Regions from separate parts of the Ensifer sp. R-19 genome, predicted to be linked through region 1. Evidence: riboswitches for the same ligand, from Rfam matches in the RefSeq annotation. Region 1 holds a riboswitch; each other region holds the start of a gene.
The links. A riboswitch is a leader RNA that binds a small molecule or an ion and turns the genes downstream of it on or off. The one in region 1 is predicted to bind cobalamin.
Positions count from the first base shown of each region.

Region 2: it holds a riboswitch for cobalamin, as region 1 does, so the genes downstream of both, ACN9MO_RS11945 (CbtB domain-containing protein) here and nrdH (glutaredoxin-like protein NrdH) in region 1, are expected to answer to the same signal.
Region 3: it holds a riboswitch for cobalamin, as region 1 does, so the genes downstream of both, cobU (bifunctional adenosylcobinamide kinase/adenosylcobinamide-phosphate guanylyltransferase) here and nrdH (glutaredoxin-like protein NrdH) in region 1, are expected to answer to the same signal.
Region 4: it holds a riboswitch for cobalamin, as region 1 does, so the genes downstream of both, ACN9MO_RS09480 (DUF1636 family protein) here and nrdH (glutaredoxin-like protein NrdH) in region 1, are expected to answer to the same signal.

Region 1 is NZ_CP184570.1:2,060,085-2,067,760, reverse strand. It holds gene ACN9MO_RS28805 (ABC transporter substrate-binding protein) at 1-301, shown strand, start outside; gene ACN9MO_RS28800 (ABC transporter permease) at 510-1,424, shown strand; gene ACN9MO_RS28795 (ABC transporter permease) at 1,426-2,247, shown strand; gene ACN9MO_RS28790 (aspartate/glutamate racemase family protein) at 2,253-2,990, shown strand; gene ACN9MO_RS28785 (LysR substrate-binding domain-containing protein) at 2,948-3,892, opposite strand; gene ACN9MO_RS28780 (hypothetical protein) at 3,854-4,333, shown strand; cobalamin riboswitch at 4,611-4,835, shown strand; gene nrdH (glutaredoxin-like protein NrdH) at 5,234-5,455, shown strand; gene nrdI (class Ib ribonucleoside-diphosphate reductase assembly flavoprotein NrdI) at 5,468-5,884, shown strand; gene nrdE (class 1b ribonucleoside-diphosphate reductase subunit alpha) at 5,854-7,676, shown strand, end outside.
Region 2 is NZ_CP184569.1:2,434,602-2,442,277, forward strand. It holds gene ACN9MO_RS11915 (crotonase/enoyl-CoA hydratase family protein) at 1-205, shown strand, start outside; gene ACN9MO_RS11920 (ArsR/SmtB family transcription factor) at 256-618, shown strand; gene ACN9MO_RS11925 (SRPBCC family protein) at 615-1,181, shown strand; gene ACN9MO_RS11930 (DUF1772 domain-containing protein) at 1,250-1,729, opposite strand; gene ACN9MO_RS11935 (NAD(P)H-binding protein) at 1,726-2,556, opposite strand; gene ACN9MO_RS11940 (TetR family transcriptional regulator) at 2,660-3,352, shown strand; cobalamin riboswitch at 3,351-3,613, shown strand; gene ACN9MO_RS11945 (CbtB domain-containing protein) at 3,656-3,832, shown strand; gene ACN9MO_RS11950 (CbtA family protein) at 4,028-4,825, shown strand; gene ACN9MO_RS11955 ((2Fe-2S)-binding protein) at 4,876-5,724, opposite strand; gene ACN9MO_RS11960 (glucoamylase family protein) at 5,721-7,028, opposite strand; gene ACN9MO_RS11965 (DUF1194 domain-containing protein) at 7,186-7,676, shown strand, end outside.
Region 3 is NZ_CP184569.1:1,854,414-1,862,089, forward strand. It holds gene cobO (cob(I)yrinic acid a,c-diamide adenosyltransferase) at 1-205, opposite strand, end outside; gene cobN (cobaltochelatase subunit CobN) at 359-4,126, opposite strand; gene cobW (cobalamin biosynthesis protein CobW) at 4,228-5,292, opposite strand; gene cobU (bifunctional adenosylcobinamide kinase/adenosylcobinamide-phosphate guanylyltransferase) at 5,296-5,820, opposite strand; cobalamin riboswitch at 6,257-6,405, opposite strand; gene ACN9MO_RS09030 (adenylate/guanylate cyclase domain-containing protein) at 6,649-7,676, shown strand, end outside.
Region 4 is NZ_CP184569.1:1,939,724-1,947,399, forward strand. It holds gene ACN9MO_RS09465 (FecCD family ABC transporter permease) at 1-955, opposite strand, end outside; gene ACN9MO_RS09470 (ABC transporter substrate-binding protein) at 959-1,912, opposite strand; gene ACN9MO_RS09475 (ABC transporter ATP-binding protein) at 1,909-2,715, opposite strand; gene ACN9MO_RS09480 (DUF1636 family protein) at 2,792-3,205, opposite strand; cobalamin riboswitch at 3,311-3,526, opposite strand; gene ACN9MO_RS09485 (DUF1330 domain-containing protein) at 3,742-4,035, shown strand; gene aspT (aspartate-alanine antiporter) at 4,556-6,244, shown strand; gene ACN9MO_RS09495 (bifunctional aspartate transaminase/aspartate 4-decarboxylase) at 6,305-7,676, shown strand, end outside.

The DNA of each region.
Region 1 (7,676 bases):
GTACATCAACTGGTACCTCTCCGGCTGGGTCGGCGCCTACCTCAACCGTCAGGGCTACTACTCCGCCGCGATGGAGACCGCCAAGGGCTTCATGTCCGAGGACGAGTGGGGTTTCTGGGTGGAAGGCAAGCCCGCCCAAGGCGACATCCTTTCGCCGGAGGGCAAGATCATGGAGAAAGCGGGTGCGGTGCGCGACGGCGGCTCGTTCGAGGAACGCATGGGCAAGGTCGCCTGCTGGAACTCTGTGATGGACGAGGACCGTTACATGATCAAGCGCTGGAACGAGTTCATCGCGGCGTAATCGCCGGCGCGGAAGCGCCCCCTCACCCTAACCTTCTCCCCGCAGGCGGGGAGAGGGGACGTGCCACATCGGCCGGCCGAGCGTGCACATAGGCGATCAAGAATGAGCGGGACGGCGACGCATCTCCCTTCTCCCGCAAGCGACGAGAAGGTGCCGGCAGGCGGATGAGGGGCGGACCCCGATCGCAGAAATCCAGAGAGGAACGACGATGGCGACACTTGCGACGTCCCAGCCAGGGGAAATCAGGACAGAGAAGGCATCACGTCGCCGGGGCGCTCCGCGCGCGCTGGCCTCCCATCTCCAGGCAACCCCTCTCCTTTTGATCCTCGGATTCTTCTTCGTGCTGCCGATCCTGACCATCATCGTCGTCAGCTTCTGGGACTATGACTTCGCCGGTCTCTATCCGGACTTCCTGACGATGAACTACGCCGATACGCTCGGCTCGTGGGTCACCTGGAAGACCTATCTCAACACGCTGAAATTCACCGTCCTCGTCTGGGCGCTGACGCTCTTAATCGGCTTCTGGGTCGCCTATTTCCTCGCCTTCCATGTCCGCACAACAACCATGCAGATGGTGCTGTTCCTCGTCTGCACCGTGCCGTTCCTGACCTCGAACATCATCCGCATGATTTCCTGGATCCCGGTGCTCGGCCGCAACGGCCTTGTCAATTCGACCCTGATCGAGCTTGGCCTGATCCCACAGCCGATCGAGTGGCTGCTCTACTCCGACTTTGCCGTGGTGCTTGCCATGGTGCATCTCAACACGCTGTTCATGGTCACGCCGATCTTCAATACGCTGATGCGGATCGATCGCTCGCTGATCGAGGCGGCGCGCGACTGCGGCGCTTCCGGCGGCCAGATCCTCTGGAACGTCATCCTGCCGCTCGCCAAGCCGGGCATCGCGATCGGCTCGATCTTCGTCGTCACGCTCGTCATGGCAGATTTCTCAACGGTGCAGGTCATGTCCGGCGGCCAGAGCGCCTCCGTCGCGCTGATGATGAAAAACCAGATGTCTCTGCTGCAATATCCGGCAGCGGCCGCCAATGCCGTGGTGCTTCTGATCGTCGTGCTCTTTATGGTCGCCGCGATCCTGCGCGTCGTCGACATCCGCAAGGAGCTTTGACATGAACCACGAGAGACGCGGCAAGGAATTCTACCTGCTCGCAATCTTCTTCACGCTGTTCGTGCTGTTTCTCTACGGCCCGCTGTCGGCCGTGCTGATCCTGTCCTTCCAGGGACCGGACGGCGGCCTGACCTTTCCGCTGAACGGCCTATCGCTGCACTGGTTCTACAACCTTTTCGAACGGCAGGCGGTCGGGGACTTCGGCGCCTCATTCCGGCGCTCCTTTACGCTCGGCCTGATGGTAATGACGGTCAACGTCGTGGTCGCCCTGCTTGCAGGCCTTGCCTTCCGCCGACGCTTCCGCGGCGCAACCGCGCTCTTCTATCTCACCGTCGCAAGTCTCGTCGTGCCGTCGATCATCATCTCGCTCGGCATCGGCGTCGTCTTCCAGCAGTTCGGCCTGAAGCCCGCCTGGTACTCCTCCGGCTTCGGCGCGCATCTCACCTGGACACTGCCTTTCGGCGTGCTCATCATGTTTGCGGTCTTCAACCGGTTCTCACCGGCCTACGAAGAAGCGGCGCGCGATCTCGGGGCGACGTCCTGGCAGACCTTCCAGCACGTTCTCCTGCCGATGATCGCGCCAAGCCTGATCGGCGTCGGCCTCTTCGGCTTCACGCTCTCCTACGACGAATTCGCCCGCACGCTGATGACTTCGGGCAGCTACAACACTCTGCCACTCGAGATCTACGGCATGACTACGAATGTGACGACGCCGGTGCTCTATGCGCTCGGCACGGTCACCACCCTCTTCTCCTTCACCATCATCCTCGTCGCGCTCGCAGTCATTCTGACCTTGCGACGCCGCCAGGCAAAGCTGAGCTAGGCTAGATGCGCATCCTGATCATCAATCCCAACACCACCGCGTCGATGACGGCCAAGGCAGCCGCGGCCGCTCGGACTGTCGCCAACCCTGCCACGGAAATTCTCGCGCGCACCTCCAGATCGGGACCGGCCTCGATCGAGGGGCATTATGACGGCGCCGTCGCCCTGCCGGGCCTGCTCGCCGAAATCCGCGACGGCGAGGCCGCAGGCGCCGATGCCGCGGTCATCGCCTGCTTCGACGACACCGGCCTCGAGGCGGCCCGTGCGCTCGCCCGCATACCGGTGGTGGGGCTCTGCGAATCCGCCGTCGCGACCGCTGCCATGCTGGCGCAACGTTTCACCGTGGTCACCACGCTCGAACGGTCACGGGTGCTGATCGAGAATCTCGTCCGGCATTACGGCATGGGCGACCGGGCAAGGGTCCGCGCCGCCAACATCCCGGTGCTCGAACTGGAGGACAAGGCATCAGACGCGCTCGCCAAACTCCGGCGCGAGATCGAGCTGGCGCTCAATCAGGATGGCGCAGAAGCGATCGTGCTCGGCTGCGCCGGCATGGCCGATCTCGCCCGGGCGCTCCAAGCGGACTATGACGTCCCTGTCATCGACGGCGTTTCGGCCGCGGTCAAGCAGGCGGAAGCACTCGTGTCACAGGGACTTATGACCAGCAAGCGCGGGGCCTATGCGTCGCCGCTCAGCAAGCCCTATTCAGGTTTCATGAGCGCGCTCGCTCCAACCCCGGCTTGAGGTGATGCCGACCTGGAATCGCCCACGACTGTCGCCAGCAGCGCATTCGATGCGTCGGCCTCGGCAATAATCCAATCGCGAAAAGCCTGGATCTTTTTCTGCCGCCTGCTGCTCTGCGGATAGACCAGCCAATAGGCGCGACCATCTCTTACCACATGGTCGAAGGGCCGGATGAGCCTGCCGCTCTTCAGTTCGTCCATCAGGAAGGTTGAAACGGCAATCGCGATGCCATGGTCGTTCAAAGTCGTCGTGACGTCCATCGCCTGGACGTCGAAGATCAGTTCGGTACCGTTGCTCGCCGGTGGCTCCACCCCGGTTTCGATCATCCATCGCCGCCACCAGCTGGCGTTGCCGAAGCGCCGTACACGCAGGACGTCCGAGGGATGCCTGAGCTGGTGCTTCTCCATGAAAGACGGCGTGCAGACCGGCATGTAATCGATAGGGAAAAGCGGGAACACGTCGTTGCCGGGCCAGTCGCCGTTGCCGCTGCGCACCACGAGATCGATGGCGTCACGCTTGAAGTCGATCAGCTCGGTCGACATGTGCACCCGGATGCTGATGTTCGGATGGGCCGTCTGGAACGAGGCGAGCCGCTGGCCGAGCCAGCTCGACACGACGGTCGGCAGCACGGAAATGTGCAGGTGGTGTTCGGTCTTGTCGGCAATCTCCGAGAAGGCCGCCCCGAGAAGGTCGATCGCTTCCGTCACCTTCGGCGCCAGCTGCCGCCCGGCCGCCGTCAGCCGAACCTCGCGCGGAAGACGAACGAAGAGCGGCGTGCCGATGCGCTCCTCCAACAGCCGGATCTGGTAGCTGACCGCCGCCTGCGTCATGCCGAGCTCGTCGGCGGCGCGGGTGAAGCTCAGATGTCTGGCGGCCGCTTCGAAGGCGCGCACGGCACTCATGGGAGGAATCTTGCTCATGGCCCTGAGATAAGCATTCTTTATGCCAGCATGCGAGAAATCGCTTTGCGCGAAGCAGCAAAAATCCTCACTTTTTTCGTGAACACAACAGCAAAAACAAAGAGGATAGCAATGCTTAGCGCAGTGCGATCAACGATCCTTCATGCCCTGAACTGGGCCGGCAACGCACTCAACCCAATCATCGCCATCGATACGTTCAGCGAATTCCAGCTGAAGGATATCGGGCTGACGCGAGATCAGGAGACCATCCGGGCGCGCGTCGGCGATGGTGCCGATCCTTGGCATTGGCCGAAGGACGACGATCCGCGCAGGTCACCGCCCTCGCCGGAGCGGGATTGCGGCGACGCGCCGCAAATGGCAAGGGCTTCGCCTCGAGCCCAGCCCGGAGAAAACAAAGACATAAGCATGTCGCTCTGCGATTGACGGAGCGCAGAGGCAAGACACAGCGCAGTTATCGTGATCTGCCACCTTCCCAGCCCGCGGACCGAATTCGGGAGAGATCCGGCGTGGCGTTTCTAAAAGCGGCGTGCCGAAGCCCCTTCGCAAGTGATCGCAACGGAGCGAGCGCGGGGCTCAAAGCCGAGAAGTTCTTCACCCACAGGTTTCGCCGCCTCCCGCCGTTTACTCCTTGTTATCCACACGGCGATCTCACCCCGGCTTCGGGCACCTCGAACCTATTGACGCAGATTTGCGATGAACTACTATATCTAGTGTTCGAGGTTCTCTCGATTCGCAGGGATTGAGAGCTAAGACGGGAATACGGTGCGTCGGCGAGTTTTCGCTAGGCTATGCCGTAGCTGCCCCCGCAACTGTAGACGGCGAGCGACTGTCCGGAATTGGACCACTGAGGCATGAGGCCTCGGGAAGGTCGGGATGGAAGCTGAGACCCGTGAGCCAGGAGACCTGCCTCGAGCAACAAACGTCCACGGGCGGGTGTCCGGAGGGGTTGAGTCTACTGCATGTTTCCTTAAATCGTCGCCGATTTAAGGATAAAAACATGCAGCAAATCGAAGTGCTACAGCGATCTTTGCGCGTCTGATAGGACGCACGGCGCTGTCGTGCGGCAGGATGAGCCTGCCTGATCGTCTCGACATCTCCCCGGCAGCCTGTCGAAAGCTTCGGGGTGAAGTCATGTCCGCGTCATTGAAATTCTATCGCTCGCCAATCAAGAGGCGCGGTTTCCCGCGCAGCTGACGAAGAGGCATGCCCGGGCGTCCAGATCCGAGCGAGCCACAGCCATGACAGCCCTGCATTTCGCCGGATCGCGGCTGCGTGTCCGTGCGCCTTCTCATGCTCTCATCCAGCCGACCAAACGAGGAAGAAATGAACGTTACCGTCTACAGCAAGCCCGCCTGCGTCCAATGCACCGCGACCTACCGAGCGCTCGATCGCCAGGGCGTCAACTACGAGGTCATTGATATCTCCATCGACCAAGACGCGCTCGAAACGGTCAAGGGCCTCGGCTACATGCAGCTTCCCGTCGTCGTCGCCGGCCCCGAACACTGGGCGGGTTTTCGCCCCGACAAGATCAGCGCGCTTTCCTAGAGGAGACGGGCGGTGGGCCTGATCGTCTATTTTTCCAGCCGCTCGGAAAACACCCATCGCTTCGTCGAAAAGCTCGGCCTTCGCGCAGCGCGCATACCGCTCAAAGAAAGTAAGGCTTCACTTACGGTTTCCGAGCCTTTCGTGTTGGTCGTGCCCACCTATTGCGGCGATGACGGCCGGGGTGCGGTGCCGAAACAGGTCATCCGCTTCCTCAACGATGCGGGCAACCGCTCTCACATCCGCGGCGTCATTGCTGCGGGCAACAGCAATTTCGGCGCGACCTACGGGATCGCCGGCGACGTCATCGCGGCCAAGTGCCAGGTGCCCTACCTCTACCGGTTCGAGCTTCTCGGAACAGAGGAGGACGTCGCCAATGTCAGAAACGGGATGGAACGATTTTGGACGTCTCAACACTCGAACGCCCCCTGAAGGCGACGGAAGCGGCGCTGGACTATCATGCGCTGAACGCAATGCTGAACCTCTATGATGAAGAGGGACGGATCCAGCTCGACAAAGACCGGCTGGCGGCGAAACAATACTTCCTCCAGCACGTCAACCAGAACACGGTCTTCTTCCATAACCTCAGGGAGAAGCTCGATTATCTGGTGACCGAGGGCTACTACGAGCAGCAGGTTCTCGACCAGTATTCCTTCAACTTCGTCCGCGATCTCTACGACCACGCCTATGGGAAGAAGTTCCGCTTCCCGACCTTCCTCGGCGCGTTCAAATACTACACGTCCTATACGCTGAAGACCTTTGACGGAAAGCGCTACCTGGAGCGCTACGAGGATCGCGTCTGCATGGTGGCCATGACACTGGCGCGCGGCAACGAGGGACTTGCCCGCGATCTCGTCGATGAGATCATTTCCGGGCGTTTCCAGCCGGCGACGCCGACCTTCCTCAATGCCGGTAAAAAGCAACGCGGCGAGCTCGTCTCCTGCTTCCTGCTGCGGGTCGAGGACAACATGGAGAGCATCGGCCGCGCGATCAATTCCGCATTGCAGCTCTCCAAGCGCGGCGGTGGCGTGGCGCTGTCGCTCACCAACATCAGAGAGATGGGCGCGCCGATCAAGCAGATCGAGAACCAGTCCTCCGGCATCATCCCTGTCATGAAACTGCTTGAAGACAGCTTCTCCTATGCCAACCAGCTTGGCGCCCGCCAAGGGGCAGGTGCTGTTTATCTGCATGCCCACCACCCGGACATCATGCGCTTCCTCGATACCAAGCGGGAAAATGCCGACGAAAAGATCCGCATCAAGACGCTGTCGCTCGGCGTCGTCATCCCGGACATCACCTTCGAGCTCGCCCGCAACAACGAGGACATGTATCTGTTCTCGCCCTATGACGTGGAGCGCGTCTACGGCGTGCCGCTGACCGAAATTTCGGTGACGGAGAAGTACCGCGAGATGGTCGAGGATGCTCGTATCCGCAAGCGGAAGATCAAGGCGCGCGATTTCTTCCAGATCATTGCCGAAATCCAGTTCGAGAGCGGATACCCCTACATCATGTTCGAGGACACGGTGAACCGGGCGAACCCGATCGCCGGGCGCATCACCATGAGCAACCTCTGCTCGGAAATCCTGCAGGTGAGCGAGGCGAGCGAATTCAACGACGACCTCTCCTACGCAAAGATGGGCAAGGATATCTCTTGTAATCTCGGCTCGCTGAACATTGCCGCGGCGATGGACAGTCCGGATTTCGGCCAGACGATCGAGACCTCGATCCGCGCGCTCACCGCCGTCTCCGAAATGAGCCACATCTCTTCCGTGCCTTCGATCGAGAAGGGCAATGACGACAGCCACGCGATCGGCCTTGGCCAGATGAATCTGCACGGCTACCTCGCCCGCGAGCGCGTCTTCTACGGCTCCGAGGAAGGCATCGATTTCACCAACATCTATTTCTACACGGTGACCTATCACGCCATCCGCGCATCCAACCGGCTGGCGGTCGAGAAGGGCGTGACCTTCAAGGGCTTCGAGAACTCGAAATACGCGTCAGGCGAATATTTCGACAAATACACCGAAGCCGAATGGCTGCCGGCGACGGAGAAGGTGAAGGGCCTGTTCGAAGCGGCCGGCATCCGCATCCCGACGCAGGACGATTGGCTGGAACTGAAACAGGCGGTCACGCAAGGCGGCCTCTACAACCAGAACCTCCAGGCGGTGCCGCCGACGGGCTCGATCTCCTACATCAACCACTCGACCTCCTCGATCCACCCGAT
Region 2 (7,676 bases), on a different replicon from region 1:
CTATTCCCCGCTTGCCGTCCGCTCGATCATCACCGCCGTCACCCGCGGCCTCAACATGTCGATCGCAGAGGGGCTGCTGGTGGAAAGCGAACAGTTCGCCCAGATGGTGCCGACCGACGATCTCTCCGATGCGCTCGCCGCCTGGAAGCGACGGCACGTCCACGACGACCCGCCGCGCGACGGTTCCTTCTCGCGCCACTACTAAATTCAACCAAACGGTTGACAATCTTCGCAATCGAAGTGATATTCAACAACATGGTTGAATATCAGAACGAACATCTCGATGCCGTGTTCCACGCGCTTTCGGATCCGACGCGCCGCGCCATGCTCCAGAACCTTTCGCAAGGCGAGAGACTGGTCGGCGAGCTTGCGGCCCCCTTCTCGATCTCGCTGGCCGCGGCATCGAAGCACATCAAGGTGCTGGAAGGAGCAGGTCTCGTGCGCCGCGAAGTGAAAGGTCGCACGCATGTATGCCGCCTCGATGCAGCGCCGATGCATGCAGGTATGGAGTGGATGCGCCACTACGAAGCCTTCTGGCGAACGCGCATTGACGCACTTGAGGCGCTGCTGCTCGCCGACGACGCAACTGTTCAAAACGATACGGAGGAAAAGCCATGACATCGCCTGCCACAGCCTTTGCCAGCGCCGACTACGGCCGCGTCATCGCCCCCGATGCGGTGCGCATCGAACGCCTGCTTCCCGGCCCGATCGAGCGGGTCTGGTCCTATCTGACAGAGGAAAACAAGCGCCGGCTCTGGATGGCATCGGGAACGATCGGCTCTTCCGAGGGTGCAGCGGTCGAACACGTCTTCCGCCATTCGGGACTGACGACAGAGGATGATCGACCGCCGAAAAAATACGCCGATCACGCCGGCGAGGTTCGCAAGCACGGGCATGTGCTCGCCTGGGAGCCACCGCGCCTGCTCGCCTATAGCTGGGACGAAGGCACGGATACGCCCTCCGAGGTCCGCTTCGAACTCAGCCCGCGCGGCGACAAGGTGCTGCTGATCGTCACCCATACCCGGATCGCCAACCGCGGCATCATGACGAGCTTCTCCGCCGGCTGGCACGTGCATCTCGACCTGTTGCGCGACCTTTTGGAAGGAGAGCAGCCTGCAGCCTTCTGGAGCAAGTTTGCTGAGCTTGAACAGCAGTACGACGCGCGCATCCCCAAGCGCTGACCGCCCGAGGTGACGAGACCTCAGAAGGGTGCACCGGCAAGGATTGACCGCCTTGCCGGTGCTTTTTGTCACGTGCGGGCGAAACCGAGGATGAAGAGCGCCAGCGAACCGATCGAGGCGAAGGTGCGCACGTGGTTCCACCAGACCCAATCGGTGAGATAGCGCCCAAGCCACAGATCGGTCGCGGCCTGCCCGGGTGCAGCGGCCGCAAGCGCGTCGTTCATCGGCACGTTGAAGACGATCGTCACCAGAAGCACGCCGACGACATAGACCAGGCCGCCCGCGGCCAGCAGCCATCGGCCCTCGCCGCCCGAAATGAACGCGACGACAATCAGCGCCAGGCCAAGCAGCGCCGTGCCCATGAAGGCGCTGAGGAAGATCGGGTTCTGGATGACGACGTTGATGGCGTTCATCGCGGCGATCCCCTGCTCCGGCGGCAGCCGCGACAAGGCTTGCATGATGCAGACCGAAAAGATGAAGAACAACCCGGCCATCAGGCCGGAACCGATCGCGGCGGCAAACGCCAGAGCGGGGATCAGCGGGATCATGCGGCAATACTCCAGACACCAGTTGCTGCGGTCTCGCGGGCGTAGGTTGCAAAGTCGCGCGGCCGCCGCCCAAGCACGCGCTCGACGTCAGACGTCACACTCGAATTGCGCCCGTCGAGCACCGAGGTGAAGAGATAGCGGATGAGTTCGACATAGTCATCAGGCACACCGTCAGCCTGCAATTGCGCGGCGAAGTCGCCAACCGGCACGGCCTGATAGGAGATCGGGCGTTTGGCCGCGGCAGCGATCTCGGCCACGGCTTCAGCAAAGGTCATCAGCCGCGGGCCGGTCAGAGAATAGACCTTGCCGACATGATCATCGTCGAGAAGCGCTTCAACCGCGACGTCAGCGATGTCGTCGCAGCTGACGAAAGGCTCGGTGACTGTATCCACGGGCAGGAAGACCGAACCGCTTGAGACCCCCTCGGCCAGGAAGCCTTCGTTGAAGTTTTCGAAGAACCAGCTCCCCCGAACGATCGTCCAGTCAGCGCCGGAGGCCTGCAATTCGCGCTCGGCCGCTTCCGCCTCGTCCTCGCCGCGCCCCGACAAGAGCACCAGCCGCCTGATGCCGGCGCCCACGGCAAGGCTTGCGAACTTGCGGATGGTCTCAACAGAGCCGGGCACCGCCAGATCGGGCTGGTAGCAGACATAGATGCGATCGACATTTTCGAGCACAGGCGCCCAGGTCGCCTCGTCCGTCCAGTCAAAGGACGGTGATGCCGAGCGGGCGCCGATGCGCACCGCAACACCCCGCTCTTGAAGGCGCTCAGCCACCCGCCGCCCCGTCTTGCCGGTACCGCCCAAAACCAGTGTGACTTTCTGAGACATCGTTTCCTCCTAAGGTTCATCAACAAACATGAGCATCTCTCACATTTGCAAATGTGATAAATCCTCGTATTTTAAGAGTCAAGCCAAAATGTGAGCATCACTCATGATTTCAGAAACAAGCCCATCCGCGGTTCCCGCCGAAGACGAAACCGCCCTGCGCCGGACACCCAGCCAGAAACGCAGCCGCGAGCGCGTCGAACAGATCCTAGCCTGCGCGACGGCGCTCATTCAGGAAAAGGGCAGCGACGCCATGCGCATGAGCGAAGTTGCTGAAAAGGCTGGAATTTCGATCGGATCGCTCTACCAGTACTTCCCCGACAAGGCGGCGATCGTGCGCACGCTGGCCGAGCGCTACAATGCCGTGTGCAACGAGTGCATCGCGGCCGAGCTTGCCAAGGTCACATCGCTCGCAGAACTGCGCGACGCCTTCTGCGTGCTGTTCGACATCTACTACGACATGTTTCTGGCCGAGCCCGTCATGCGCGACATCTGGTCGGCAATGCAGGCCGACAAGGCGCTGCGCGAGATCGATCTTCTGCAAAGCCGCGCCGGCGGAAAACTGCTTGCCGATGTCTGGGCCCGGCTTGTGCCCGAAACCCCGCGCGAAACCATCGACAGTGCCGCTTTCCTGATCATGCATCTCGGCGATTGCACCATGCGGCTTGCGGTGTCGGTCGATCGCGCCGAGGGCGACCGCATCGTCGAGGCCTATAAACGCATGATCATCCGCGATTTTGTCGCGGATGGACCGGGCGGCGGCGCAAGTCCAATTGACATATTAGGGGTGCGATCCTAATCATCAGAGATCGATTGGTTCCCGGGACACGAACGTGTTTCGGGAGTAAACGGGAACGTGACGGATGGACCCATGCTGGGCATTCACATCACGGCCGACCCCGCGACTGTAGAGCGACGTCGATCTGCCATTCCGGAGCGATCCGGAAGAAGCCACTGGAAGAGACCACGAGAGGGTGGTCGATCTGGGAAGGCGAGGCTGATCCAGGGCTTCCCGCCCAGCGCCGTGAGCCAGGAAACCTGCCACTCGATACGGGCATAGGGCCCACACCGGGAATTTCCCGATGCCATCACGGAGGTTGTCATGGCTACGTCTACTGTTTCGAGCATTCCGCTCTCCCTCAGCGATCGTCTGACCGCTGGCGTCATCGCGCTTTTCATCGGCGCATTCCTCGTCTTCGGTGCCGGCCTTGCCAATTCGGCCGTGCTGCACGACACCGCGCACGACACCCGCCACTCCTACGGCTTCCCCTGCCACTAAGACGATGTTCCGGAACGTAACTCACGTTCCGCATCGAAGTGTCTGCGGACATGAACGCATCCGGCCTGTGCCGGATGTCGGTGTTTGTGCATGCCGGTTTCGTCCGGCGCGCAACGGCCATCCGCATGGCAGAACGGGAAGGCTTGCAAACCACGCCGCAGCGCGTGGCTTTTGCCGTTATCGAGGGACTTCAAGATGATTGTCAGAACGCTTCTGGCCGCGATCGTGGCTGGACTGATTGCCGGTGTCTTCATGACCGGCGCCCAGGAATTTCGGGTAACCCCGCTGATCCTGCATGCGGAGGAATTCGAAGGCGAGGCTCCGGCCGCAACCGAACAGCCCGCTGCACAGCCTGGAACGACGCAACCCGCCGCCGAGGGCCATGACCAGCATTCGTCGCTGAAGGCGGTCTCACCGCTTTCCGCCATGCTCGATGCCCTGTCGCCGATCACGCCAGCCTATGCGCATGAGGGCGAACACGAGGAAGGCGGCATCATGTTCGGTATGAGCCGGTTCTCCGGCACACTCATTGCCAACCTCGTCACCGGCTCCGGCTTCGGCCTGCTCCTGGCCGGCGTCAGCCTGGTGATCGGCTACCCGATCACGCTTAGGAACGGCGCGCTCTGGGGCGCCTGCGGCTGGCTTGCCGTGCACATGCTGCCGGCAATCGGCCTGCCGCCGGAACTGCCGGGTTTCCCGGCCGCCGAACTCGGCGACCGCCAAACCTGGTGGCTGGCGACCGTCGCCCTCTCCGCAGTCGGTCTCTATCTCGTCGTCCTGCGCGAAGAAATCGTGTCCAAGGTCGTCGGCCTCGCGTTGATCGCCGCGCCGCACGTCTACGGCGCGCCGCAGCCGGTCGATATTACGAGCAACGTTCCGGCCGTGCTCGGCGCCGAGTTTGCGGTTGCCGCACTCGCCACCACGCTCGCCTTCTGGATCGTGCTTGGCGTCGTCTCCGGCTTCATCAACGAGCGTTTCGCGAGAGCAAACTGATCCGGCCGATCACGCCCCCCCATGGGCACCTGAACAAACGACGGCGGGGTTCAGGCCCCGCCGTTTTGCATGAGATGCGCGGCCAGCCGCGCGCGGCGATCGTCCGGCTCCAGCAGGACGCAGGTATCGCAGAAGCTGCCACCCTCCGTTTGGAAGTAGAGGCAACAGCCGCAACGGATCCGATATTGGCGCGACAGTTGCGCGCCGCTTGCCGGATCGACCGCGGAGATCTCCTCGTAGCAGAGCTCTTCCGAGAACAACCGCGAGCCCCGCCGCTTGACGATCGCAAGCGCCTCGGCCATGCCGCGCGCCTCGTCACCGATCGCGCGACCGATCTCCAGGAACGCTCCGGCAAGGGAATCCGCTGCCAGCCGCCACTGCGCCCCGGAAGAAAGCCCGGTGCGCTTTTTCAGGACCGCGATGACCGGCGCCAGATGGGCCGTGAAGCCGCGCTCGAAAGCGCTGATGCCTTCGGCATGCTGCGGCCCTTCCGCCACACCGAGGCGGAAATGATAACGCTTGCCGGCAACTTCCCGATCTTGGTGAAGGCGGGTCCACTCTTCGAAGCGAAGCCCGGCGATCTGCGCCTGAAGACCCGCGCCAAGATAGAGCGCGCCGAGAACCACACTCAGCTGGCGGCTGTAGAAGGCGATCAGATGTGCCGCCCGAATCCGGTCCGTCATGCCGATTGCGAAAAAGTCCTGATAGGCAAGGCTCTGCTCGATCCCGGTCCCACCAGCGGCCCAGAAGGCGGCCGGTGCGCTGAAGGCACTGTCCGCCGGCCCGAGCGAGACACCGGCGTCGGGGAACTGCGCGTGCAACCGCTCGACCACTGCCAGCGCCTGCGGCGGATATCCCTCGACCGTCCGCGCCATCCGCTGGTGATTTCTCGAATTCATGCCGTCTCCGTCGCCAGCCAGCCGCCCTCATATCCCGCGCGCTCAAGACCGCGCCGGATCGCCGGCAGGCTGCGTGTCAGCTCCCAGACGAAGCCGCTCCGCCAATTCTCGATCATCATCACGACGAGCCCCTGGTCAAGGCCGACGACACGCTCGTCGATCCAACCCGCAGGCCCCTCGCCTGCAAGGCTCGGATTGAACCCGCCCGGAAAGCGCCCTTCCTTCAGAAGCCCGGGATAGCCGGCCGCGACATGGCCGAGGGCCGATAGGGACGCATCCGGATCGAAAGGCAGACAGGCCGCTGCAGCCCAGGGCACGAGCGTGCCGTCATCCGGACCGAAGGGTGCGCCGCGGTTGACGTAGCCCAAAAGCCGCTGCCAGCGTCCGTCCTTGAGGCGCAGCCGGCCGCGTGGCGCATGGCAGGCACTGATCCCCCAGAGGCGTTCGCCATAGCCGGCGAAGCCACCGGGATTTCGCCACGCATGGTCGCGCTGCAGCGCGATGGCGCGCCGGGTATTCTCGAAGTAATCCGTCCCCCTTTCGCGCATCGGCCGATCGCCGAGACCGCGAAGGTCAAGCCAGGCCTGCGGGAACAGGTGGATGAACAGCGGCACCGCATGGAGATGGGGCCCGCCGTCAGCCGCGATCCAGTCGTAACCCTCCGTAAAGGCGGCGTAGTGCTCCGGCTCGATCGCATGATCGGGCGCCCCGAGCGCCAGCACATAGAGCAGCAGCGCCTCGCTGTACCCGCGCCAGCGATGCTTCAGGAACCGGCCGGGCGGGCGCCAGCCCATCGTCAGTGTGTCACTGCGGTTCAACGCCCAGCGCCAATCCACGCGAGCATAGAGCTCTTCGGCGAGCGTGCGGATCTCGCATTCCCCCGTGTCCTCGCCGGAGAAGTAGGCTGAGGCGGTCAGGCATCCGGCGATCAGCAGCGCCGTGTCGACGGTCGAGAGTTCGCTGCGCCAGGTGCGCTCGCCAGTCCGCATATCGAGAAAGTGATAGTAGAAGCCGCGATAGCCGCTCGCCCGCTGGTCGCGCGACTGCGGGCTCTCGGCCAGGAAGCGCAGCGTGGTCAACACCCGCCCGATCGCCTCGCGGCGCGAAATCCACCCGCGCTCGACGCCGATGGGATAACAGGAAAGGCCGAAACCGGTCGCCGCAATACTCGACGGCGCGCCCGGCAGCGACGTGTCCGCGATCAATCCGGTGGCCGGATCGGCGTGATCGAGGAAGTATCCGAACGCCGCCTTCTGCAGACCATCGGTTTGAAATAGCTCGGCATTTTCCGTCTGTTTCAGCATTCCGCCCTTCCGGACCCTGGCCCCAGTCACAAGTACTTCTGGGCTAACGCCGGCAAATCACTCTTTGTTGAAGGCCAGCTACACCCAAATAGTCGCCGAAATCCAATCCTGTGTTACATTCTTCTAATCTGACCGCGCGCAATGACTGGTTGAAGCGATGTTGAGCGTGTTGGCGTTGATCCTCTCATTGAGTGGTGGCCCGAGCCCATCGACCGCCGCGTCGACGGATGTCGATGTCGAACTGATCCTGGCCGTCGACATGTCCGGCTCGATGGATCTGGACGAGGCACGCATCCAGCGCGCCGGTTACGTGGAGGCGCTCCGGCACCGCGATTTCCTCGATGCGGTCGCAAGCGGGCAACTGGGCAAGATCGCCATCGGCTATTTCGAATGGGCCGGAACGGTTAACGAATCCTCCGTCGTCGCCTGGCAAGTGATCTCAACCGCCGCCGACGCCGATGCCTTTGCCAAGCTGATCGAGGCGCGACCGGTCGGCACCCGGCGCGGCACGTCGATCTCGAACGCGATCACCTACGGTACGGTGCTGATCGATTCGAACGCCTTCAACGGCATACGCCGGGTCATCGACGTTTCCGGCGACGGCCCGAACAATATCGGCCCGCCGGTCATTCCCGCCCGCGAGACGGC
Region 3 (7,676 bases), on a different replicon from region 1:
GGGCGATATGGCGGAAGATCATGCCGAAACCGGCGGTCGACTTGCCCTTGCCCTTGCCGGTATTGACGATGATCAGGCCCTTCTCGTCGGTCTTCGTCGCCATGATCTTTTCGCGGGCGGCCTTCTTCTTCGCCATCTTCATGGCGTGGCGGGCATCGTCCTTCTCGGCAACAGGTTCTCCGCTGTTTGTCGTCTCGTCGCTCATGATAACTCCCTCGATTTCCGGTTGGCGGGATGGATGCAGAACCGCAGCTCTGATCCCGCATCTGTTCCTTTTCCGTATTTCACTGAACGCGAAACGGAACCCAAGTCTTTGCTTCCAGGCAATTCCGGACGGAAAACCGTGCCCGGAGCTGCTCTATTCGTTGCCGGCGCGAAGCCGGGTGGCGGCGCCGCTGATGCCACCAAGTTCAAACCGCGCCGAGTTCGAGCGCGGGGTCCAGAGATTGCGGTCGATCGCTTCCAGCAGCCGCTCGGCAAGCTCGGCAAAGGCGGCGGGGTTCTTGTCGCGCAGAAACTCCGCCACCCGCTCGTCGACGACGAAGGCCTGATAGGCGGCCTCGAAGTGATGGTCGCGCACCGCACCCGTGGTCGCGGCAAAGGCGAACATGTAGTCGACGGTGGCGGCGATCTCGAAGGCGCCCTTATAGCCGTGGCGCATGACGCCATCGATCCACTTGGGATTGACGACGCGCGCCCGCACGACGCGGCCGATCTCTTCTTCCAGCGAGCGGATGACCGGCTTTTCCGGCCGGGAATGGTCGTTGTGGTAGATCGCCGGCCTGGTGCCACCGAGATGCTCGGCGGCAGCGCTCATGCCGCCTTCGAACTGGTAATAGTCGTCGCTGTCGAGCAGGTCATGCTCGCGGTTGTCCTGGTTCTGCACCACCGCCTCGATCGAGCGCAGGCGCTCCTCGAAGAGATCGCGCTCGGCCTTGCCCTCCTCGCCGGCGCCATAGGCATAGGCGCCCCAGGTGAGATAGGCCTCGGCGAGATCGGCTCTGCTGTCCCAGCCTTTCTCATCGATCAGCGCCTGCAAGCCGGCGCCGTACGCTCCGGGCTTGGCGCCGAAGATGCGATAGGAGGCGCGGCGCGCGGCCTCGGTGGCGTCAACGCCTTCCGCCTCCAGCCGCCGGGTCTCGGCGCGCATGCGCGCGGCGATCATGTTGTCGGCATCGTCTTCCTCGAGTGCGCCGACGGCGCGGATCGCCTTGTCGAACAGCGCGATCTGGTCCGGGAAGGCATCGCGGAAGAAGCCGGAGATGCGCAGCGTCACGTCGACGCGCGGCCGGCCGAGCACCGCGAGCGGCACGATCTCGTAGCCCGTCACCCGCCGCGAGACCACGTCCCAGACGGGCTTGGCGCCGATCAGCGCCAAGGCCTGGGCGATATCGTCGCCGCCGGTGCGCATGTTTGCCGTGCCCCAGGCCGTGAGCCCAAAGGACGACGGCCATTCGCCGTGATCCTGCAGATAGCGGCGGATCAGCAGTTCGGCGGACTTCTTGCCGAGCTCGTAGGCGGCCGGCGTCGGCACCGAGCGGCTGTCGACGGAATAGAAGTTGCGGCCGGTCGGCAGCACGTCCGGCCGGCCTCGTGTCGGCGCTCCAGAGGGACCGGGGGCGACGAAGCGGCCATCGAGGCCGGTGAGAAAGCCGGCCATTTCCGCAGCACCAGAGCCCGTGATCGAGGGCTTGAGGCGGGTTTCGATCTCGTCGAGTACGGCTTGCGTGTTCGTCCAGTCCGCCGGGCAAGGCTGCTCACCCGAGACGAGGCTTGCCGCCAGCAGCTCGATGCGTTCGACCGTGTCGCCGGCAGTGCGCCAGGGGGCGTCGGAGATGTCGGCGAGGATAGCCGGTTTCGGGCCTGTCCACACGTCCGACATCACGCAATCGAGCGGATCGAAGGCGAGTCCCGCATCCGCCGCGATCGCCCGCTGCAGGCTTTGGTCGCCGCCTTCGCCAAGCCCGCGTGGGACGCGCGCCAGAGCCACGGTCAAGTCCGTCAGCAAGCGCCCGTCCGGCGCCACGCCGAAGATATGCAGGCCGTCGCGGATCTGCATTTCCTTGAGGTCGCAGAGATAGGCATCGAGCTTTTCCAGCGCCTTGTCGTCGCTGTCGCCCTTGTCGATACCGGCATCGCTGTCGAGGCCGATGTCGCGCACGAGATCGAGGATCTGGCGGCTCAAGAGCCGGAGCCGTCGCGGATCGCCGCCGGCGGCGTCGTAATATTCATCGACCAGCGCTTCCAGGTCCTTGAGCGGCCCGTAGGATTCAGCGCGCGTCAAGGGCGGCGTCAGATGGTCGATGATGACGGCGCTGGTGCGGCGCTTGGCCTGCGTGCCTTCACCCGGATCGTTGACGATGAAGGGATAGATATGCGGCAGCGGCCCGAAGATCGCCTCGGGATAACAGGTCTCGGACAGCGCCAAGGCCTTGCCCGGCAGCCATTCGAGATTGCCGTGCTTGCCCATATGCACGATGGCCTGCGCGCCGAACTGATGGCGCAGGAAGGCATAGAAGGCGAGATAGCCATGCGGCGGCACCAGGTCCGGCGAGTGGTAGCTTTCCTTCGGATCGATGTTGTAGCCGCGCGCCGGCTGGATGCCGACGATGACATCGCCGAAGCGGGCGAGCGGCAGCGCGAAGCCGCCGTCTTGGAAGAACGGATCGGCCTCGGGCGCGCCCCAACGGCCGCCAACTTCATCCTGAATCTGTTTCGGAAGCGAATCAAAGAAGGCGTTGTAATCGCTGAGCGAAATTGTTTCTCTAATTTCACGATCACGGCCTGCCGCATTGGTCGGCCCGGCCATCAGGTAACGCATCAGCGCGTCGCCATCCTCCGGGACGTCGCCCACCGCATAGCCTTCTGCCGTCATGGCACGCAGCACTTCGACGGTGCCGGCCGGTGTGTCGAGACCGACGCCATTGCCGAGGCGCCCGTCGCGGTTCGGATAATTGGCCATGACGATGGCGATCCGCCGGTCGGCGGGTTCGGTGCGACGCAACTTCGCCCAGTTGACGGCAAGGCTGGCGGCAAAACGCACCCGATCTTCGAGCGGCTCATGCCCGACAATGTTAGCCTCGACTTTCGCATCGTAGATCGACGCCGCCTTGAACGAGACGGCGCGCGCAAGGATGCGGCCATCGACCTCCGGTAGCGCCACGTTCATCGCCAGATCGCGCGCCATCAGCCCCTGCGGCGATGTCTCCCATTGCTGCCGTGATGAGCCGGAGAAGATCACCTGCAGCACCGGCGCGCCGGTTGATTCCAGCACCGTCGGCTGACGATCGGCGCCGGGCGAAGAAACGGCAAAGCCGGTGGCATTCATCACCACGTCGGGTGGGGCTTCGGAAAAGATCGATTGCAGCGTGCCGACGGAGACCGCATCCTTGAGGCTGGAGACGAAGACCGGCAGTGCCCGAACCCCTTGCACCTTCAGCGCATCGATCAGCGCTTCGACCGGCCGCGTCTCGCCGCTCTGGACGAGGGCGCGGTAGAAGCAGATGGCGATGGTGGGATTTGCGCATGCGGGGGCTCCAGCCCCCACAACACTCAACCAATCCGAAACCCCGATCACGCCCCGCCCCGGCCACCAGATGCCGGCTTTCAGCAAAGGCTTGGCCGGCTGCGGTTTCTCGGCGCCTGAAACCAGCGCCTCGGCATAGTCGAGGAACAGGCCGGCATTGTCGGCGCCGCCCTCGTTGAAATAGGCCCAGAGCCGCTGGCGGTCATCGGCCTCAACCGTAGAAAACGGTTCAAGGCCCGGGTCCGGCTTGTCGTCGCCCGGCAGCACCGCGATCTGGAAACGGTGAGCGACGGCCGCCGCATGCAAGGCTTCGAGCAGATAGCGGAAATAGCTGGCGCCACCGAGCGGCCGGACGACGATCAGCTTCGCATGACGTGCCGTGCGCTCGACATAGGTATCGACCGACATCGGGTGCATCAGGTTCATGAGGCTCGCAATGCGCAGGCTCAGGCCACCGTCACGCCGGCCGTGGGCGGCGGCGATCGAGGAGAGCTCGGTGTCGGCGGCAGACAGGAACAGGATGTCGGCCGGCGTTTGCCCAAGGTCGATCGCCTCGTTGCCGTCGGCGATCGTTCCTTTCTGGGCGAGAAGCAGATGCATGATCTTGTCCGTTCGGGCAATTCCGAACGGAAACGCGTGAAGCGGCTTCCGTCCGGAATTGCGTTATTTCAATGCGTTAGATCATTTCATTCAATGAACGATCAGACGAGCGCAGCAATCGCAGCGCGCACCGCCGCCTCGTCCATGTCGTGCAGGCCGATGACGACGAGGCGCGTGCCGCGCTTTTCGCCGGCCGCCCAGGCCCGGTCGTAATACTGGTCGATGCGGGCACCGACGGCCTGGATCAGCAGGCGCATCGGCTTGCCGGGCACATCGGCAAAACCCTTGAGGCGCAGCACGTCGTGCTCGGCGATGACGCCCTTGAGGCGATCGATGAAGGCGGCCGGATCGGCGATGGCGCCGAGCTCGACGACGAAGCTGTCGAACTCGTCATGGTCGTGCTCCTCGCCCGCTTCATGCTCCATCTCGTGGTGCGACTTGCGGTTGGCGATATCGCTTTCGGTGCCGACGCCGAGGCCGAGCAGGATGGCGGCGGCCACCTCGCCGTTCTTCGCCTCGATCATGGTCGGCTTGCGGCTGGTGCGCGAGGAAACCTCGTCGCGTACCGCCTTGAGGCCGGACGCGTCGATCAGATCGGTCTTGTTGAGCACGATCAGGTCGGCAGCGGTCAGCTGATCCTCGAACAGTTCCTCGATCGGGCTTTCATGGTCGAGATTGTCGTCCTCGACGCGCAGCGCATCGACCTTGTCATGGTCGTCGGCAAAGCGGCCGGCGGCAACGGCAGCGCTGTCGACCACGGTGACGACGCCATCGACGGTGACTTCACTGCGGATATCCGGCCAGTTGAAGGCGGCGATCAGCGGCTGCGGCAAAGCCAGGCCCGAGGTCTCGATGATGATATGGTCCGGGCGGTTTTCGCGCTCGAGCAGCTTGGTCATGGTCGGGATGAAATCATCGGCCACGGTGCAGCAGATGCAGCCATTGGTAAGTTCGATGATGTCGTCCTCGCTGCAGGCCTCCGCACCGCAGCCCTTCAAGACGTCGCCGTCGACGCCGAGATCGCCGAACTCGTTGATGATCAGCGCGATGCGTTTGCCGTCGGCGTTCTGCAGCAGATTGCGGATCATCGTCGTCTTGCCGGCGCCGAGGAAGCCGGTGATGACGGTCGCCGGGATCTTGCCGTGGCTGGTTCTCGCAGTGGTCATTATTCAACCCTTCATTTTCAGCGGCAAACCGGCCGCGACAAAGTAAACTTCAGCGGATTTCTCCGCAACGATCTGGTGAAGCCGGCCGGCATGGTCGCGAAACTCGCGGGCCATGCGGTTCTCGGGCACAATGCCGAGGCCGACTTCGTTGGAAACGAACACGAGGCGCGCCTGCGCCTGCGGCAGGTAGGCAACAAGCGAGGCGAACTCCGCCTCGATGTCGCGCTCTTCGAGCATGAGATTGGTGACCCACAGCGTCAGGCAGTCGATCAAAACGACATGGGTGGGGTCGTCGATGCGCCGCAGAATGCCGACGAGATCGACCGGCTCCTCATGCGTCGTCCAGCCTTCGCCACGGCGCGTCCTGTGATGATCGATGCGCGCACGCATTTCGTCGTCCCAGGCGCGGCCGGTGGCGACATAATGTTTGGTAAGGCCGGACGTTCCGACGAGCTTCTCGGAAAAGCTGGACTTGCCGGAACGGGCGCCGCCGAGGACCAGGACCGGTCCGGCGCTGGGATTGCTCATCGTGACCGCGCCAAGGTCAGCGGCAGATGGCAACAGCCGTGCGACGCGCCGGCGGCGCGTTCGGGAAAGTATCTGAGAGCCAAAACAACCTCCGTGATGGCGTTGGAGACGACACGTCTCCTCGGGCGGAATGCCCATGTCGGGTGGCAGGTCTCCTGGCTCACGGCGTCACGGGCCCCACATCGCCTCGCCCCGAATGGACGAGGTTCCGATGTGAGGACCCGAGCGGCCCGCCTCACCTTCCCGGCGCTTTCCAGTGCCACAGCGAACCTTTGCGCGTCGTCTCCGACGCATGGGTGCTGTGGGCGACATCATGAAAGGCGGACGATTCGTAGAAGAAGAGGCGTCCAACCCGGCTGATCACGATGCCACGCCAGTGGCTTTTCCGGCTCGATTCCGCACTGCCTCGATTGCCCCATGCAACCGGCTGGCAGCTCTGAATTTGAGCCCGATGGCGAACCCTGACCGTTCTACAGTCGCGGGGTCGGCTGCGATAAGGATGCCCGGTTTGGGTCCATCCGTCACATTCCCAATTATTCCCCCCAATCGCCACGACAAGGGGGAACCATCCAACATCCGATGATTAGGAAGCGGGCGCCGCAAAGTCAATCGACGCTTGCGACACCTCCCCGGCCGACTTGCGTCGCGCGACGATTTGTCGAGCGCGAAGCCGCACCGGACATGAGGCGAATGGCAGATCGCGAACGAACATATTTTAGCAATTACAGATGTTGCGTTAAACTGCAGCGCCGCGCGTCCTATGGACGTGCAAAGGTCGCTGAAACATCCTGCAACCGACCCGAGGGGCTTCGTTTATCCGGTAGGCACATGGAACGCAGGCTCGCCGCCGTGATGATTGCCGACGTTTGCGGCTATGGGCTGCTTACCCAGGCCGACGAGGAGGGTACCTGCGCCCGCTTTCAGGCCGACCTGCACGAACTATTCGAACAAAGCATCGAGACGCATCGCGGCCGGCTGATCAAGACCATGGGCGACGGCCTGCTGGTCGAGTTCCACAGCGTCGTCGAGGCAGTCCGATGTGCGGTCGAGGTGCAGCGCGCCAAATCTGATAGTCGCGGTGTGGACGCGGGGCGGCTGCAATTCCGCATCGGCATCAATCTTGGCGACGTGATCGTCGAGGGCGACGACATCCACGGCGATGGCGTCATCATCGCCGAGCGCCTGCAGGGCCTGGCCGAACCGGGCGGCATCGTCATCTCGGGCACCGCCTACGACCAGGTCGAGAAGCACCTCGATGTCGGTTTCGTCTTTCTCGGCGAGCAGCGTCTGAAACACGTCGAAAAACCGGTTCGGACCTACCGTCTCTGGCTGGACGAAGCCCACGCCCGCAAGCCGAAGGCCAAAGCGCACCGCGGGAGACGCTGGGCCGCGCTGGCCGCGGCATCTGCCCTTGCATTCGCAGCCGCCGTCGGTGCCGCCTGGTGGCGCCCGTGGCAGCCGCCTGCCGACATCCGTCCGGCTCAGGCCGTGGACTTCAGCCAGGCAGACAAGCCCTCGATCGCCGTGCTTCCCTTTGCCAATGTCAGCGATGACCCCAAGCAGGAATTCTTCGCCAATGGCATGACCGACGGCCTTGTCACCGAACTGGCCCAGATCTCCGGCCTGTTCGTCATCGCGCGCAACTCGACCTTCACCTACAAGGGGAGATCGGTGACAGCCAGGCAGGTGTCGGAAGAGCTCGGTGTCCGATATGTGCTTGAAGGCAGCGTCCAGCGTGCCGGAGAGCAGCTTCGCATCAATGCGCAGCTCATAGATTCCCTTGATGGCGGGCACGTCTGGGCCGGAAAGTTCGACGGATCGCTCACCGATGCCTTTGCGCTGCAGGACGAAGTGAT
Region 4 (7,676 bases), on a different replicon from region 1:
TGATCAGCGTCAAGGCGCCAAAGAAGGCCGAAAACGGGATGACCCGGACATTGTCGCTGCCGGCAAAGAGCCGCACGAAATGCGGCACCATCAGCCCGACGAAGCCGATCGCTCCGGAAAAGGCCACCATGACCCCGGTCAGGAGCGCGGTGACGACGAAGAGCGTCAGACGGAAGCGGCGCACGGGAATGCCGAGCGTCATCGCCGTCTCGTCGCCCATGGCAAGCGCGTTGATTTCCCGCGATCGGACGACCAGCCAGCCGAGCGAGACTGACAGCACGAGCGCCGGATAGATGAGATGCGGCCATTGCGCGAGACCCAGGCCGCCGAGCATCCAGAAGATCACCGTGTGCGTCGCCCGCGGATCCCCCAGGAAGATCATGAGATTGCCGATCGACGTCAGCACGAAGGCGACGGCGACGCCGGCAAGCACCAGGCGATCGGCACTGGTGCCTAGAGCGCGGGAAACGAAAGCGACCAGCACGGTTGCCAGCAGCGCGCCGCCAAAGGCAAAGAGCGGCACCGTGAGAAGACCGAGGATCATTCCGGTGTGGAGCAGTGCGACGATCGCCCCGAGCGCGCCGCCCGAGGAGACGCCGAGCAGATGCGGATCGGCAAGCGGATTGCGCGTGACCGATTGCAGCACGGCGCCTGTCAGCGCCAATCCGGCGCCGACAAGCCCCGCCAGCATGACCCGCGGCAGGCGCACGTCCCAGACGATGCTTTCGCGCCCCGCCGACCAGAAGGCCTCGACGCTGCCGGGCGCGAGCTTGCTTGCGACGATCGACCAGACGGTGGTGACCGGGATCGGCGCCGAGCCGAGCGACACGCCCGCGGTCACGGTCAGGAGAAGCAGCAGCAACGCCGCAAACACCCCGACCCCGCCGCGGATCACCCGAACGGGAACAACCCGCGAAACGGCAGCGGGACCAGGCGACGTATCCTCAGCCAGCATCGGTTACAGGCCCTCGCCGTGAAAGACCTTGGCGAGCCGGGCGATGGCGTCGATGTTGCGCGGCCCCGGCGTCGCCTCGACATAATCGAGCACCACGAAGCGGTCGTTTTTCACCGCATCGATAGTGGCGAAGGCCGGATTGTTCTTCATGAAGGCGATCTTGTCCTCGGCTTTCACCTCGCCGTAGTTGACGATCACCACGACCTCCGGATTGCGATCGATCACCGGCTCCCAGGAGACCTCCACCCAGCTCTTGTCGACGTCGTCCATGATGTTGGCGCCACCGGCCGCCTCGATCATCGCCGTCGGGATGCCGAAGCGGCCTGATGTGAAGGGCTTTTCCTCGCCGGAATCATAGACGAAGACGCGCGTCGGCTTTTCACGGCCGGCATTTGCCTCGGTGATCGCGGCCAGTTGGCGGCGGTAGCCGTCGACCAGCGCCTCGGCGCGATCCTCGACCCCGAAGATGCGGCCGAGGTTGAGGAGATCGACGAACATGTCGTCCATCGTAGGCTTTTCCCTGGCCATGACATGGATGCAGGATTCGGTCAGTTCGTAGACGCCGATCTTGAACGGCGCCAAGGTCTCGGGCGTCACCTCGCCGCCGACCTTCATGCCGTAGTTCCAGCCGGCGAAGAAGAAATCGGCGTCGGCGTTGAGGAGCACTTCCTTGGTCGGATATTTCTCCGCAAGCTCCGGCAGTTCCTTCACACCTTCGCGCAGCTTTTCATCCAGCGTCTTCCAGCCGGAAACGCCGGTGTAGCCGACCATGTGGTCCTGCAGCTTCAGCGCCAGCATCATCTCGATCAGATTGACGTCGTTGGCGATCGCCCGCTTCGGCGCAGCATCGAAGGTCACCTCGCGGTTGCAGCTCTTGACGGTAACCGGATAGGCGAGCGCCGGCACAGCAGGGGCGATGAGAAACAGGAAGGCAGAGGAGGCAATGTTGATCTTCATGAAATGGATCCCTGTCGAGGAAGTGAAAAGGAGAAACGGGCGGTGCCGGCAACGGCGGTGCTGTGGGCGGTGGCGGTGACACCGAAGGCGGAGGACAGCGCCCGCGGGCTCAGCACCGCGTCGGGTGTGCCAAAGGCGATGAGCCGCCCCGCCGTCACGATCGCCACGTCAGTCGCGAATTCGGCGGCGAGATTGATGTCGTGCAGCGTCGATACGATCGTCAGCTTCAACGTCTGCAACAGCTCGAGGATTTCGAGCTGGTGGCGGATGTCGAGATGGTTGGTCGGCTCATCGAGGATGATGATGCGCGGCTCCTGGGCAAGCGCCCGGGCAATCAGCACCCGCTGTTTCTCGCCGCCCGAGAGCGTCGAGAACTGGCGGCCGGCCAGATGGGCGAGATCGAGATGGGAGAGTGCATGCTGCACCCGCTCGCGGTCGGTGTCCGTCCAGCCGTTGAGCCCCTCCCGCCGCGGGATGCGGCCCATCATCACCACGTCGCGCACGCTGAAGGGAAAATCGCCGGGCATTTCCTGAAGCACGACGGCGATCGTTTTCGCCGCTTCGCGCGCCGAAATCGACCACAGGTCGACGCCGTCGACCTCGATGCGGCCCGCATTCGGCTGCACCGCCCGGTAAAGGCAGCGTAAGAGCGAGGTCTTGCCGGCCCCGTTCGGCCCGAGGATCGCAAGCCGGCTGCCCGCCTCGATCGCGAAGTCCATGTCGTCGACCAGGGTCAGCCCCGGGCGCGGCCCCCAGCAAAGCCCCTTAACGCGAAGGGCGGCTCCTGTTGCGGTGCAGGTCATGGTCTGATCCCACCCCGGCAGCGCCACGCGTCCATCCCCGACGCACCAAACGCGCTTGAGCGCATGCGTGTCGCGCTCATTGGAAATGGCCCGCAACGTCTTCGGAGACGAGCATGGCCGCCGGGATGCGGGCGAGCGTCTTGCCCTTCAGCCCGCGCGGCCGTTCGGCAGCCCGCGTCATGCCGTCGCCGCGCTCCACATAGGTGGCGGCAAAGCGGACGAGATCGTCGATGTCCTCTTCCGGCGAAATGTCGCCAAAGAGATAGGTCGCCTTGCCCGTCGCCTGGAAGGCGATGGTGCAGGGGCGCGTGCATGCCGCCATGCAGACCGTGCCGGCAATCGAGAAATCACGATCGAGCGGCGCGCCGAGGGCGGCAATGCTGCGGTTAAGACGCTTTATCAGCTCGGCGCCCGGCATGCAGGGGCCGCCGGTAAAACGGCAATCGGTGCAGACCGTTATCTTATGCTGTCGGGAAGTCGGCTCAGCCATTTTCTCTCTCCGCCGGACTGACGGCAAGAGATGGCGAAGCGGCAGGATGACGGATGACCGTCGCGCGAAAGCCAGTTCTTTTCCATCGGAACACCCCGTCCGTTGTGGTTGATCGGTTCGATGGCAGGTCTCCTGGCTCGCGGGTCGCGGCGCATCCACGTCTTCCCGGCCATTGGCCAGTGACATGGTGTGAATGCGCTGTCCGCTCACAGTTGCGGGGGCAGCCACGGTTTCGGTCCCGTCAGGGTCGTCCGTTCCGTGTTCCCTTTTCAGCCGCCTCCGCATTGTCGCGGACGCAGCACCATCGCGCTCTTCCTCGCATGAATCGGCAGCGGATACAACCGATGGGGTCGGGCGGCCGGGATCTATCAACATGCGGCGTTTCGTCATGTACTGACTGTTATAACATAACATAACAACAACCAACAAGGTAATGATCCTAAGTCACCCTGCCGGCCGCCGCGGGCGAGAGTCTCGCCTGACGGCGACGACCGGCGTATCCTTGCTCCTTGGCTTGTCGGGAAAGGAGCTCTGCCATGGCTGCCTATTTGATCGCCGATGTCGATATCACCGATGCAGCGACCTTCGAGGAATACAAAAGAGAGGTGCCGGCGACGGAGGCCCGCTATGGCGGGCGCTATCTCGGCCGCGGTGGCGCAACCCGGGTGCTTGAAGGCGACTGGGAACCGCACCGGCTCGTCATCCTCGAGTTCCCGGACATGCAAGCCTTGCTCTCCTGGTACCAATCGCCGGAGTATCAGCGCCTGAAGACGATCCGTGAGCGCTGTGCCAGGACACGGATCATAGCACTCGAAGGCGTCGCCATCTGAAGCGGAGCGCAAGACTGGCCGCAATTGCCGGCCTTGCTCGTGAAACGAACGGATGAGCGCCCCCGTCACTTCAAGCTTCGCGGCGCGCGGATGAAGCAACTGCGGGGCATGTGCTCCGGGTCCATCGACATGCGGCGTTTCGTCATGTCCATCCGTTATGCGATAACATAAAAATACAACGTCAGAGTTGAATAGCCGGCGAAATCCGCCGTGGTGGGACCGTGTACCTTCATCGCGACCGGCGCGCCGCCACCCTCTCGAACTTGCCTTCGCACGACCGCCCGGCCCGACGCTTTCGGACCGGTGCCGCGCAGCGCTCATCAGCCCCCACTGCGCGCAAAAGCCGGAAATTTAACGTACGTTACGCTCACGTAACCCCAAGGCCGTTGAGAAAATCAGCAGCCGAAGCGACAATTGCCAAAGCTAGGATTGGGCATCGACAAGCCACCGATAAAATCAACTTAGCCGCGCAGGTCCCGAAATGAAGTGATGGCAACGCAACTTTCTAAAGGGGATGGCAGTGAATCCAATTGACTTCTTCGTCGAGACGCTTCGGACCTATCCTCCGGTCGCTGTCTTCCTCGCCCTCGGCATCGGTTTCCTGATCGGACCCATCAAGGTCGCGGGGTTCAATCTCGGAAACGTCACCGCCACGCTCCTGGCGGGCGTCCTCATCGGGCAGCTGGGCATCCAGGTTTCCGGTGATCTGAAGTCCACCTTGTTCCTGATCTTCCTGTTCGCCGTCGGCTACGGTGTCGGCCCGCAATTCGTGCGCGGCTTGAGCACCGATGGGCCGAAGCAGATTGCCTTTGCGCTGTCTGTCCTGGTGCTGTGCCTCATCGTTCCCTATCTCTGCGCGCTGATCGCCGGGCTTCCGCTTGGCTACGGCGCCGGCATGTATGCCGGGTCGCAGACGATCTCGGCTGCGATCGGCGTTGCCACGGACCAGATCAATTCGCTCGGGCTGACGCCGGAGCAGGCCAAGACCTTTGCCGACCAGATTCCGATTGCCTATGCGGTCACCTACATCTGGGGCACGATCGGCTCTGCCATCATCCTCGCCCAGCTTGGCCCAAAACTTCTCGGCATCGATCTTCCGGCGGCCTGCAAGGAGTATGAGGCCAAGCTCGGCGGCGGCACCGAGAGCAGCGAACCCGGCATCACCCGCGCCTATCATGATTTCGGCCTTCGGGCCTATCGGATCGACGAAGCAAGCGGGCTAACCGGAACGCCGGTCAAGAACCTGCTTCCCGGCATTCGCGTCTTCGTCGAGCGCCTGCGAAGAGGCGATCGGATCATCGAAGCGGATGGCAACACCGTGCTGCAGCCGGGCGACGTCGTCGCCTTCTCGGGCAGGCGCGCCCTGCTCGTCGAAAACCTGGACAGCAAGCTGACGGAGGTCGAGGACAAGGAGCTTCTGAACGCGGAGGCCGAGATCGTCGACGTCTACGTGACCAGCAAGGCGCTGGCCGGAAAGACACTCGCCGAAGTCAGCACGATGGATTGGGCGCGCGGCGTCTATGCCCGCAAGATCGTGCGCTCGCTGGTCGAGATCCCGGTCCTTCCCGGCACGACCGTCGAGCGTGGCGACATCGTCACCATCGGCGGCGCCAGGAGGCACGTCGAAGCGGCGATCAAGGCTCTCGGCTTTGCCGATCGCCCGGTCGAAACCACCGACATCGCCTTCCTCGGCTGGGGTCTGTTCATCGGCGCGATGATCGGGGCGCTGACGATAACGATCGGCGGTATTCCGATCGGGCTATCCACGTCAGGCGGCGCCCTGCTTGCCGGTCTCGTGCTCGGCTGGCTGCGCACCACCTACCCCGCCTTCGGCCGCATCCCGTCGCCGGCGCTGTGGCTGTTGAACACGCTCGGCCTCAACATCTTCATCGCCGTGGTCGGTATCGGCGCCGGACCGGGCTTCGTCGCAGGCCTCCAGGAGGTTGGCATTTCGCTGTTCATCTGGGGAGTCGTTGCAACCTCCATCCCGATGATCGCCTCGGTGCTCATCGGCCACTATGTCTTCAAGTTCCACCCGGCGATCCTGTTTGGCGCCTGCGCCGGCGTCAGAACCACGACGGCCGCACTCGGCATGATCCAGGAGGCGGCCAAGAGCAAGGTGCCGGCACTCGGCTACGGCATGCCCTACGCCATCGGCAACACGCTGCTCACCATCTTCGGCCTCGTCATCGTCATCATGCTTGCCTGAGGCGGGCAGGCAGAACCGAGACCATTGTTCCAATTTCATAGATCACAGGGAGTGTGGATCATGTTGGACAGAAAATTCTACGACAGCATTTCCGATCTCAGCCCGTTCGAGATCAAGGACGAACTGATCAAGCTCGCCAAGACGAGCTCGCAGAAATCCGCCAAGGCCTTCCTCAATGCCGGCCGCGGCAACCCGAACTGGACGGCAACGCGGGCCCGCGAAGCCTTCTTCCTGCTCGGCCAGTTCGCCCTGACGGAGGCGAAACGCGCCTACTACGATCCGAAGGCGGGTGTCGCCGGCATGCCGCCCCAGGACGGAGCGCATGCGCGGTTCCAGAAGTGGATCAAGAAACAGCTTCAAAGCACGGAAACCGTGGACGAGGAAGACGAAGGCGTCCCGGCCGCCAAAACCCTCGGTGACGCCGTCGCCTATGCCATCAACACCTTCGGCTTCGACCCGGATGGATTCGTGCATGAGCTGACCGACTCGATCATCGGCGACAACTATCCGGTCCCCGATCGGGCGCTGCATCACAACGAGATCATCACCCACGAATATCTGATGTGGGCGATGTGCGCCGGCCACCGGCCAAGCGTGAAATTCGACCTCTACCCGGTCGAAGGCGGCACCGCCGCCATGTGCTACATCTTCAAGGCCTTGAAGAACGCCCGCATCCTCAACGCCGGCGACACGATCGCGCTCGGAACGCCGATCTTCACGCCCTATCTCGAGATGCCGCAGCTCGAGGATTACACGCTGAAGACCATCAATGTCAGCGCCGAGCAGGAAGACCGCTTCCAGTTCACCGACGATGACATCAAGGCGCTGGAAAACCCCGAGGTGAAGGCGCTGTTCCTGGTCAACCCCGGCAACCCGTCCGCCGTCGCGATGGATCCGGATTCGATCAAGCGCCTTGTCGATCTCGTCAACAACAAGCGTCCCGATCTGATCATCCTTACCGATGACGTCTACGGCACCTTCGTCCCGGGGTTCCAGTCATTGCTCGGCCATCTGCCGCGCAACACCATCGGCGTCTATTCCTATTCGAAGTACTTCGGCTGCACCGGCTGGCGCCTCGGCGTGGTGGCCGTTGCCCAGGACAATATCTTCGACGAGAGGATCAAGGCGCATCCCGAGCCGATCCAAAAGCTTCTGGAAAAGCGCTACAAGGCGATGACGCCGAAGCCGCGCGAGGTGAAGTTCATCGACCGCATCGTCGCCGACAGCCGCGACGTGGCGCTGAACCACACCGCCGGCCTGTCGCTTCCCCAGCAGGTGATGATGTCGCTCTTCAGCCTGGTCGAGCTGATGGATGTCGAGAAGGCCTACCAGAAGGCCTGCATCGCCATCTGCACGAAGCGGTTCTGGAACCTCGTAAACGGCATGGGCGTCGAGTCCAACCCGGGCATCTATTTCGACCACTATTACGGCA